DNA from 2 places in the Bradyrhizobium sp. CCBAU 53340 genome. Region 2 is predicted to be linked to the other one. Evidence: predicted binding sites of a transcription regulator. Region 2 holds the regulator's gene; the other holds the start of a gene.
What was found. The regulator LexA, encoded in region 2, represses DNA repair genes until DNA is damaged. The targets are predictions, from matches to a motif close to TGTTCNNNNTGTGTTCNG.
Positions count from the first base shown of each region.

Region 1: a site for LexA is predicted at 1,941-1,958, ahead of XH89_RS28795 (DUF3072 domain-containing protein). Genes of this name have one in related genera too.

Region 1 is NZ_CP030055.1:6,090,638-6,093,839, forward strand. It holds gene XH89_RS28760 (HWE histidine kinase domain-containing protein) at 1-149, shown strand, start outside; gene XH89_RS28765 (hypothetical protein) at 146-367, opposite strand; gene XH89_RS28770 (hypothetical protein) at 510-779, shown strand; gene XH89_RS28775 (hypothetical protein) at 872-1,117, shown strand; gene XH89_RS28780 (hypothetical protein) at 1,178-1,378, opposite strand; gene XH89_RS28785 (hypothetical protein) at 1,414-1,623, opposite strand; gene XH89_RS28790 (hypothetical protein) at 1,658-1,879, opposite strand; gene XH89_RS28795 (DUF3072 domain-containing protein) at 1,995-2,189, shown strand; gene XH89_RS28800 (DUF6496 domain-containing protein) at 2,314-2,583, shown strand; gene XH89_RS28805 (hypothetical protein) at 2,597-2,959, opposite strand.
Region 2 is NZ_CP030055.1:3,863,339-3,866,540, forward strand. It holds gene XH89_RS18330 (ComEC/Rec2 family competence protein) at 1-452, shown strand, start outside; gene XH89_RS18335 (hypothetical protein) at 463-897, opposite strand; gene XH89_RS18340 (hypothetical protein) at 1,090-1,293, opposite strand; gene lexA (transcriptional repressor LexA) at 1,480-2,181, opposite strand; gene glp (gephyrin-like molybdotransferase Glp) at 2,358-3,202, opposite strand, start outside.

The DNA of each region.
Region 1 (3,202 bases), 2.2 Mb from region 2:
TCGGCGGACAGGCGCAATTCGATTGGCGTTCAGAGGGACTGTTGTGCCGCCTTGAGGTGCCGCTGACCCGCAAGAGCGCGCCAACGTCGGCCGCGCAGGACAAGTTCGAGGCCAGCACCTCCCCCGAACTGCAGCGTGCATCGGGCTAGCGCGACGCCGCGACTTTCAGCCGTTGCATCGGCTGCGGTTCATCAGCGACACGCCCTTCGAGCCAGGCTTCCGTTTTCGCCAGATCGCGCAACGCTTTCGCGTAGCGGCGGGCCGCGCTGCGCTCCACACCGTGCGGGAGCCTGCGCGCCTTGCGTAACATGTCGGCCGCTGCGTTACGGTAGGCCAGCGAGCGATAGAGAAAGACCACCTTACCCATAGCGAATATTTCCCGTGTTGACGGCGCTCACCCTCGCAAATTGGGCATGAACGTCGGATGAAGCGGCTGTTGACGATTCCTTCATGCGAGTTGGAACCGGAGGTCAGGGCACGCGTTGGCCTGCCATATCTATGGCAGTTCCATGCGCACAAAAAAGTCGCCCAACAAGTTGCCAAGCCTGATCTCTCCCACGGGCGTTATCAAATTGATGACGCACGCAATGATGGGCGCCGCACTCGGTCTGATCTTCACGCTCGCACTCCTTCTGGCCAATCCTGCGGTCGCAGAATTGCTGAACCACGGCGGCAGCGGGGCCGCCTTCGTTTTCGTGGTCACGATGGTGACGACATTTGCCATCGGTGCCGCGCTGACGGGCGTCGTGTTCATCCTCAACGAGGACAAGGAATCTTGAAGCAGGTGAACGACCGCGACGCTTTCTTGGGAACTCCTGAGGCAAATAGCGGTTGGCTGCCTGCGTCAATTCAACCCAGGGAGTTCCCCCACATGAAGACGACCAAGCTCGCTCTCGCCGTGATGTTGGCAACCGGTCTCGCCGCCGCGCCGTTCGCCGCGCAGGCCAAGTCCCACAAGAAGCATCACTCGATGTCGCAGACGACGACGGGGTCGCAGACGACGGGCGCCAACATGAAGTCCAAGGGCAGCGATGCGTCTGGACAGGGCGGCTCCGGCCCCGGCTCCGACCAGGGCGGCACCATGAACAACAAGAACGCCCCGAGCAACACCAAGTAAGTTTCACGGGAAGAAAAGGCTCCGCGGCAGCGGGGCCTTTTGCTTCGGGCTCAAATCTTCTCAGGGCCACATGGTCGGTGCACGGATCAGAGCATCCCGCCCGGCCTGCTTCAAATCGTCGACCGAGCAGCGCCCCGACCGAATGCGGTTGCTCAGTCTCGCGGCAACGCGCTCGCGCGTCGCTGTATCGAACGGGGCAAGGTCCGCGCAGACTTCATCAAGAACCGCCTGCAGCAGTGCTGCCATTTCGGCATCCGGCATCGACGAGCTCCGGCATGTCGCGTTGCGCGACCGCTTTAGCTGCGTCGGATGTCAGTGATGTTAAGGCAGCTGCCCACGGAGCCCCTCTTCACGAGGTGGTCGAGCTGGGCCCGCTTGCGCGCGATCAGGAGCTGGGCCGCGGCATCGTCGAGGCCCTCACGCTGCAATTGGCGGATCGCGGAGCCCAATTCGAGGATCTCGGCGCGCAGCTTCAGGATCCGGTAGGTGTCCGGGTCTTCCTCCACCGCCAGCCTCCATCCGCTGCGGGCGCAATCTTTCTCAGCGACGTGCGGCCGTGCCGGCCGCCCTCGTCTCATTCCTCAACGGCCGAAGACGCATCCGGTCGCGGATGTCGGGCAAGACCTCGCCCCCGCCAGCGGCCTTCCATTCACCGATCAGCAGATTGATCTTGCGGCGCAGATTCATCTGAGCCTGGACTTGTTCGGTACAGTCGCGATCGCGGTTGACGAGATCGCGCACGGACGCCTCGACGTCGGCCATCTCCAGCCTCAAGACGCTGATTTTACGTCGAATTTCATTAATTCTGTTGTCCATGGCTTGTTAGAACAAAATAAGAACATATAGTCAAGCCAGGAATTCACGACGGAGCGCGAACATGCAGGTTCAGGGTAAATACGACGCCAAGGCTTTTCTCATGGAGCAGATGACCCGGGCGCAGGGGCTGCGGCTGAAGCGGTTGAGCGAAGAGGCCTACCAGCCCGCGCAATATGATCGGGGTCTTTCCTTTGCCGAAGCCGCGCGCCGCATCCAGGCGCTGGAAGCGGAGATCGAACTGGCGAACTCGTTCTAGAACGCGCCGGGCCGGCGCTTTTGTTAAGACGCGCCGGCTGGCGCTTTTGCTGAGGCGTGCAACCGGCGCGTTGGAACGTTGCGTCAGCACTCCTGTTCTCTTCCTGGGCCAAGGGAGAGAGTCGATGGCACGCAAGGCAAAGAAGCGCCGCTACTCACGCAGCTCAGGCAGTGACGTCGAGAGCGAGATGCGACGCTACAAGAAGGGGACCGCGAAGAGCGGACGAGGCGGTCGCGGCGGACGCGTGAAGAGCCGCAAGCAGGCGATCGCAATCGGCCTGTCGAAGGCGCGCAAGAAGGGCAAGAAGGTGCCGAAGAAGGCATCGAAGCGGAAGACGAGCAAGAAGAAGACAAGCAAGAAGAAGAGCTCGAAGCGCAAATCCAGCAAGCGGTAACGCCGACCGCGCGTCAGATCATGCTGCCGGGCATGAAGCAGCGGATCGAAATGCCGAACACTGTCTTGACCGGCCAGACCATGGTGCGGCCGGCGCGATTCGGTTCAGTGATCACGGCTTCGTCGGGGACCTCGACCCACTGCCCGTCGAGGCGAACGCGATAGTGTCCATTGAACGATTCCCAATCAGGATCGGCCACCGCGACGCCATCGGCATCCGAGCAGCATGGACCGAGATGGCTGCGCAGGCTGTCGAACCAGGGCTTCAGGGGCGAATCCTTGAAGCGGCCGTCGTCACGCCCTATGGCGCTTCCGGTCGGCAGCATCAGAGGTGCCGCCAGCAGCACAAGCCTCAGCGAGAGCTTCAATCGATCCATGTCGGCACCGATCAAATGCGAACCACGGCCGGTTCCACAAAGCGGCCGGACGTCCGAAAGTTCCACCCTGCAGTTTGCCTCGGCGGCTTCATTGCCGCCAAAGTACAGCACGCAACTTCGAAGTGTGACGCGCGAACGCGGCTTTTTCGGACGAACCCGTCATCATTGCTGCCGTTAACGAGAATGTTATCGGCGATCTGTGGGTATCTCGCAGCCGCACAGGAAAAAGGCGGCCCGTGAGGC
Region 2 (3,202 bases):
AGGACAATTTCCTGCTCAAGGAGTGGCTTGCGGCGGACGCTGATCCGCGCGACGCGGCCAGCGGTTCGCTCGGTGACGGCGTTTCATGCGACGATGCCGGCTGCGTGACACCGCTTGCCGACGGCCGCATGGTTGCGCTGGCCCTGCGCATCGACGCGCTGGCCGATGATTGCAGCCGCGCGGCACTGGTGGTGACGACAAGGCCTGCGCCGCCGGATTGTCGCGCGATGGTGGTCAACCGGCCGCGTCTGGCGAGCCAGGGCGCGCTGACGCTAACACCCCGCGGCGATGGTTTTGCGATTGCGGCGGTGAGGGCGAGGGGCGCAAATCGCCCCTGGTCGCCGGCGGCGGCCGGCGATGGAGATTTCGAATTGACCCTCGTGCCACGGTCGACAGCTCCGCGCTCCAAGGACGCAACACCGTCCGAAGCCGACCTTCAGGCCGAGGATTAAAACCGACGGTTCAACCGATCGGCAGGCCCGGAGTTGTCGACTGTCTGTCGGCCACCACCTGCGGCTTGTGCTCGCGCTCGCCGAGCGGCTGGGTCACAGGCAGTTGCAGCACGGTTGCGCGCTGGCCTTCGACGAGCTGCGTCACCAGCACGTACTTGCCGTCGGGGAATTCGATCGCGTCGTGATGACGATCGGGAATGTGCGGATCGATCTTGCCGAACTTGCCGACGCGGGAATTGACGGTGCGCGTCCAGATCCAGCGGTTGTCGTAGCGGACGTTGTCGGCGAAGGCGAGCTCCGTTCCCGGCAGCAGGCAGACCGCGACCGACATGTCGGCTTCGGAGGCGAAGCCGCGCGTCGAGGTGCCGCGGAACGTTGTCGTGACGATGGTCTCGCCAACTTCTGCGGGACGTGTCGCGACGGCATGCAGGCTATAGTCACACATCGGGTGCTCCTCATGCAGGGATAGCGACCCACGTCCCTTATCGAGGCGCAGGCCTCTACCAGAGTGTAAGCATGAAAGCTCCGCTCGGTTGTAGGCAAATCTGCGGCTTGGATCCGCAAGCTACAATCACAATATCTTTCCCGAATTCGCTAGGAACAAAGCCTGCGTCCGCGCATTCGGCAAGCTTCTCCGTCAGCGTCCGGCCGGCGCCGACCAGCCCGAATATTGCCAGGCAGGCTGCGCCCGCTGATCCATGGCGTTGCGGGCATCGCGGAATTGCGCGCTGGCTGCCTGCGGCGCCTTGCGCGCGTGATGCTGGGGCTGCTTGGCAAAGGCCTGCGACGCAGATGCTGCGATCAGCATAAGCGTGACGGTGCTCAAGATGGTCTTGCGCATGGTTGTCTCCTCGGTCTCCTGATGGGCCTCGCGAAGCGATAACGCTTCGTTGCGGCGTGCCGAGGATGTAGCGCTGAAGAGGTGGCCGGATAATCTGTGCAAAACCAGAAAGACTATCCAGCCGGAGCGGACAATCGTCCGCTCCATCAGTCGATGGCGATCACCGATCGCGCGAGAGCGAGGCGCTCAGTATTTCCGGTACAGGCCGATCAGCTTGCCCTGGATCTTGACCCGGTTGGGCGGAAGGATGCGGACCTCATAGGCGGCATTCGCTGGCTCCAGCGCGATCGAGGCACCGCGGCGGCGGAAGCGCTTCAAGGTCGCCTCCTCATCGTCGATCAGGGCGACCACGATATCGCCGGTGTCGCAGCTCTCGTTGCGCTGGATCAGTGCCATGTCGCCGTCGAGAATACCGGCGTCGACCATCGAATCGCCGCGCACCTCGAGTGCGTAGTGCTCGCCCGCACCCAGCATGTCCGGTGGGACGCTGATGGTGTGGCTGCGGGTCTGCAAGGCCTCTATCGGTGTACCGGCCGCGATCCGGCCCATCACGGGCACCGCGACGGGACGCTCGCCCTCGTCGGCGGGCGGGCTCGACGTCGTGCGCAGCTTGCCGAGATTGCCCTCGATGACGCTCGGCGTGAAGCCGCGGCGATTGCCGGCGGCGGCCTGCAGCTCGGGCAGCTTGATCACTTCGATGGCGCGGGCGCGGTTCGGAAGGCGGCGGATGAAGCCGCGCTCCTCGAGCGCCGTGATCAGGCGATGGATGCCTGACTTCGAGCGCAGATCGAGCGCGTCCTTCATCTCGTCGAAGGAGGGCGGTACGCCGCTTTCCTTCAGCCGCTCGCTGATGAACCGCAGGAGCTCGTATTGTTTGCGCGTTAACATCTCGACCAAAATCCCCCTGACGATGTCGTTCGATTCCGAGACGCTGGATTCAGCGATAAGCCGCTACATGCTCGAAACAAATCATGAACGGACACTATATGTTCGATACATGTTCCGCAACTGCTTAATTTACCGTGAACGCCACAAAGTTCGCGGAACGCACGCGAACGAAGCGGTCAGGCGGGCAGTCGCAATACCTCGCAGGGCATGCCGGCCTCGGCCTTCGGCGCAAACGGCGCGCGCACGAGAAGTGCCTGTGCCGCAGCGAGATTCGCAAGCAGCGAGGAATCCTGGTGATTGACGGGAACGGCGACGAGCGTGCCGTCGTCACGTGTGTCGAGGCGCGCGCGCAAATAGTCCTCGCGCTGGTCGTTGGCGCCGACGTCGCGGCCGAGCACGGCGCGTTCGCGGCGGTGATGAATCACCGAGCGGCCTGATAACGCGCGAATCAGCGGCACCATGAACAGGAAGCCGCAGACGTAAGATGACACCGGATTGCCGGGCAGGCCGATCACCCGCATTGCCCCGAGCTGCCCGTTCATCATCGGCTTGCCCGGCCGCATCGCGATCTTCCAGAACGCCATCGCGGTGCCTTCATCGCGGAGCGCCTGCTGCACCAGATCGTGGTCGCCGACCGAGGCTCCGCCGGTCGTGACCAGGATGTCGGCGCCGCTCTCGCGCGCGCAGCGGATGCCGGCGGTGGTGGCGGCAAGCGTGTCGGCGGCAACGCCGAGATCGATGGTGTCGGCGCCCTCGCTGCGGGCAAGCGCATGCAGGGCGTAGCCGTTGGAATAGACGATCTGGCCGGGGCCGGGCGTGGTGCCCGGCATCACCAGCTCGTCGCCGGTGGCCAGGATCGCGACTTTCGGACGGCGGCGAACGGCAAGCTGCGGGCGGTTCATGCCGGCAGCGAGGGCCAGGTCGCGCTCGGTCAGCCGCGCGCCCTGGCGCAGCAGCACGTCGCCCTCGCGAAAATCGATGCCGGCAGGGCGGATGTGCCGGCCGGTCATGGCGGCTTCCT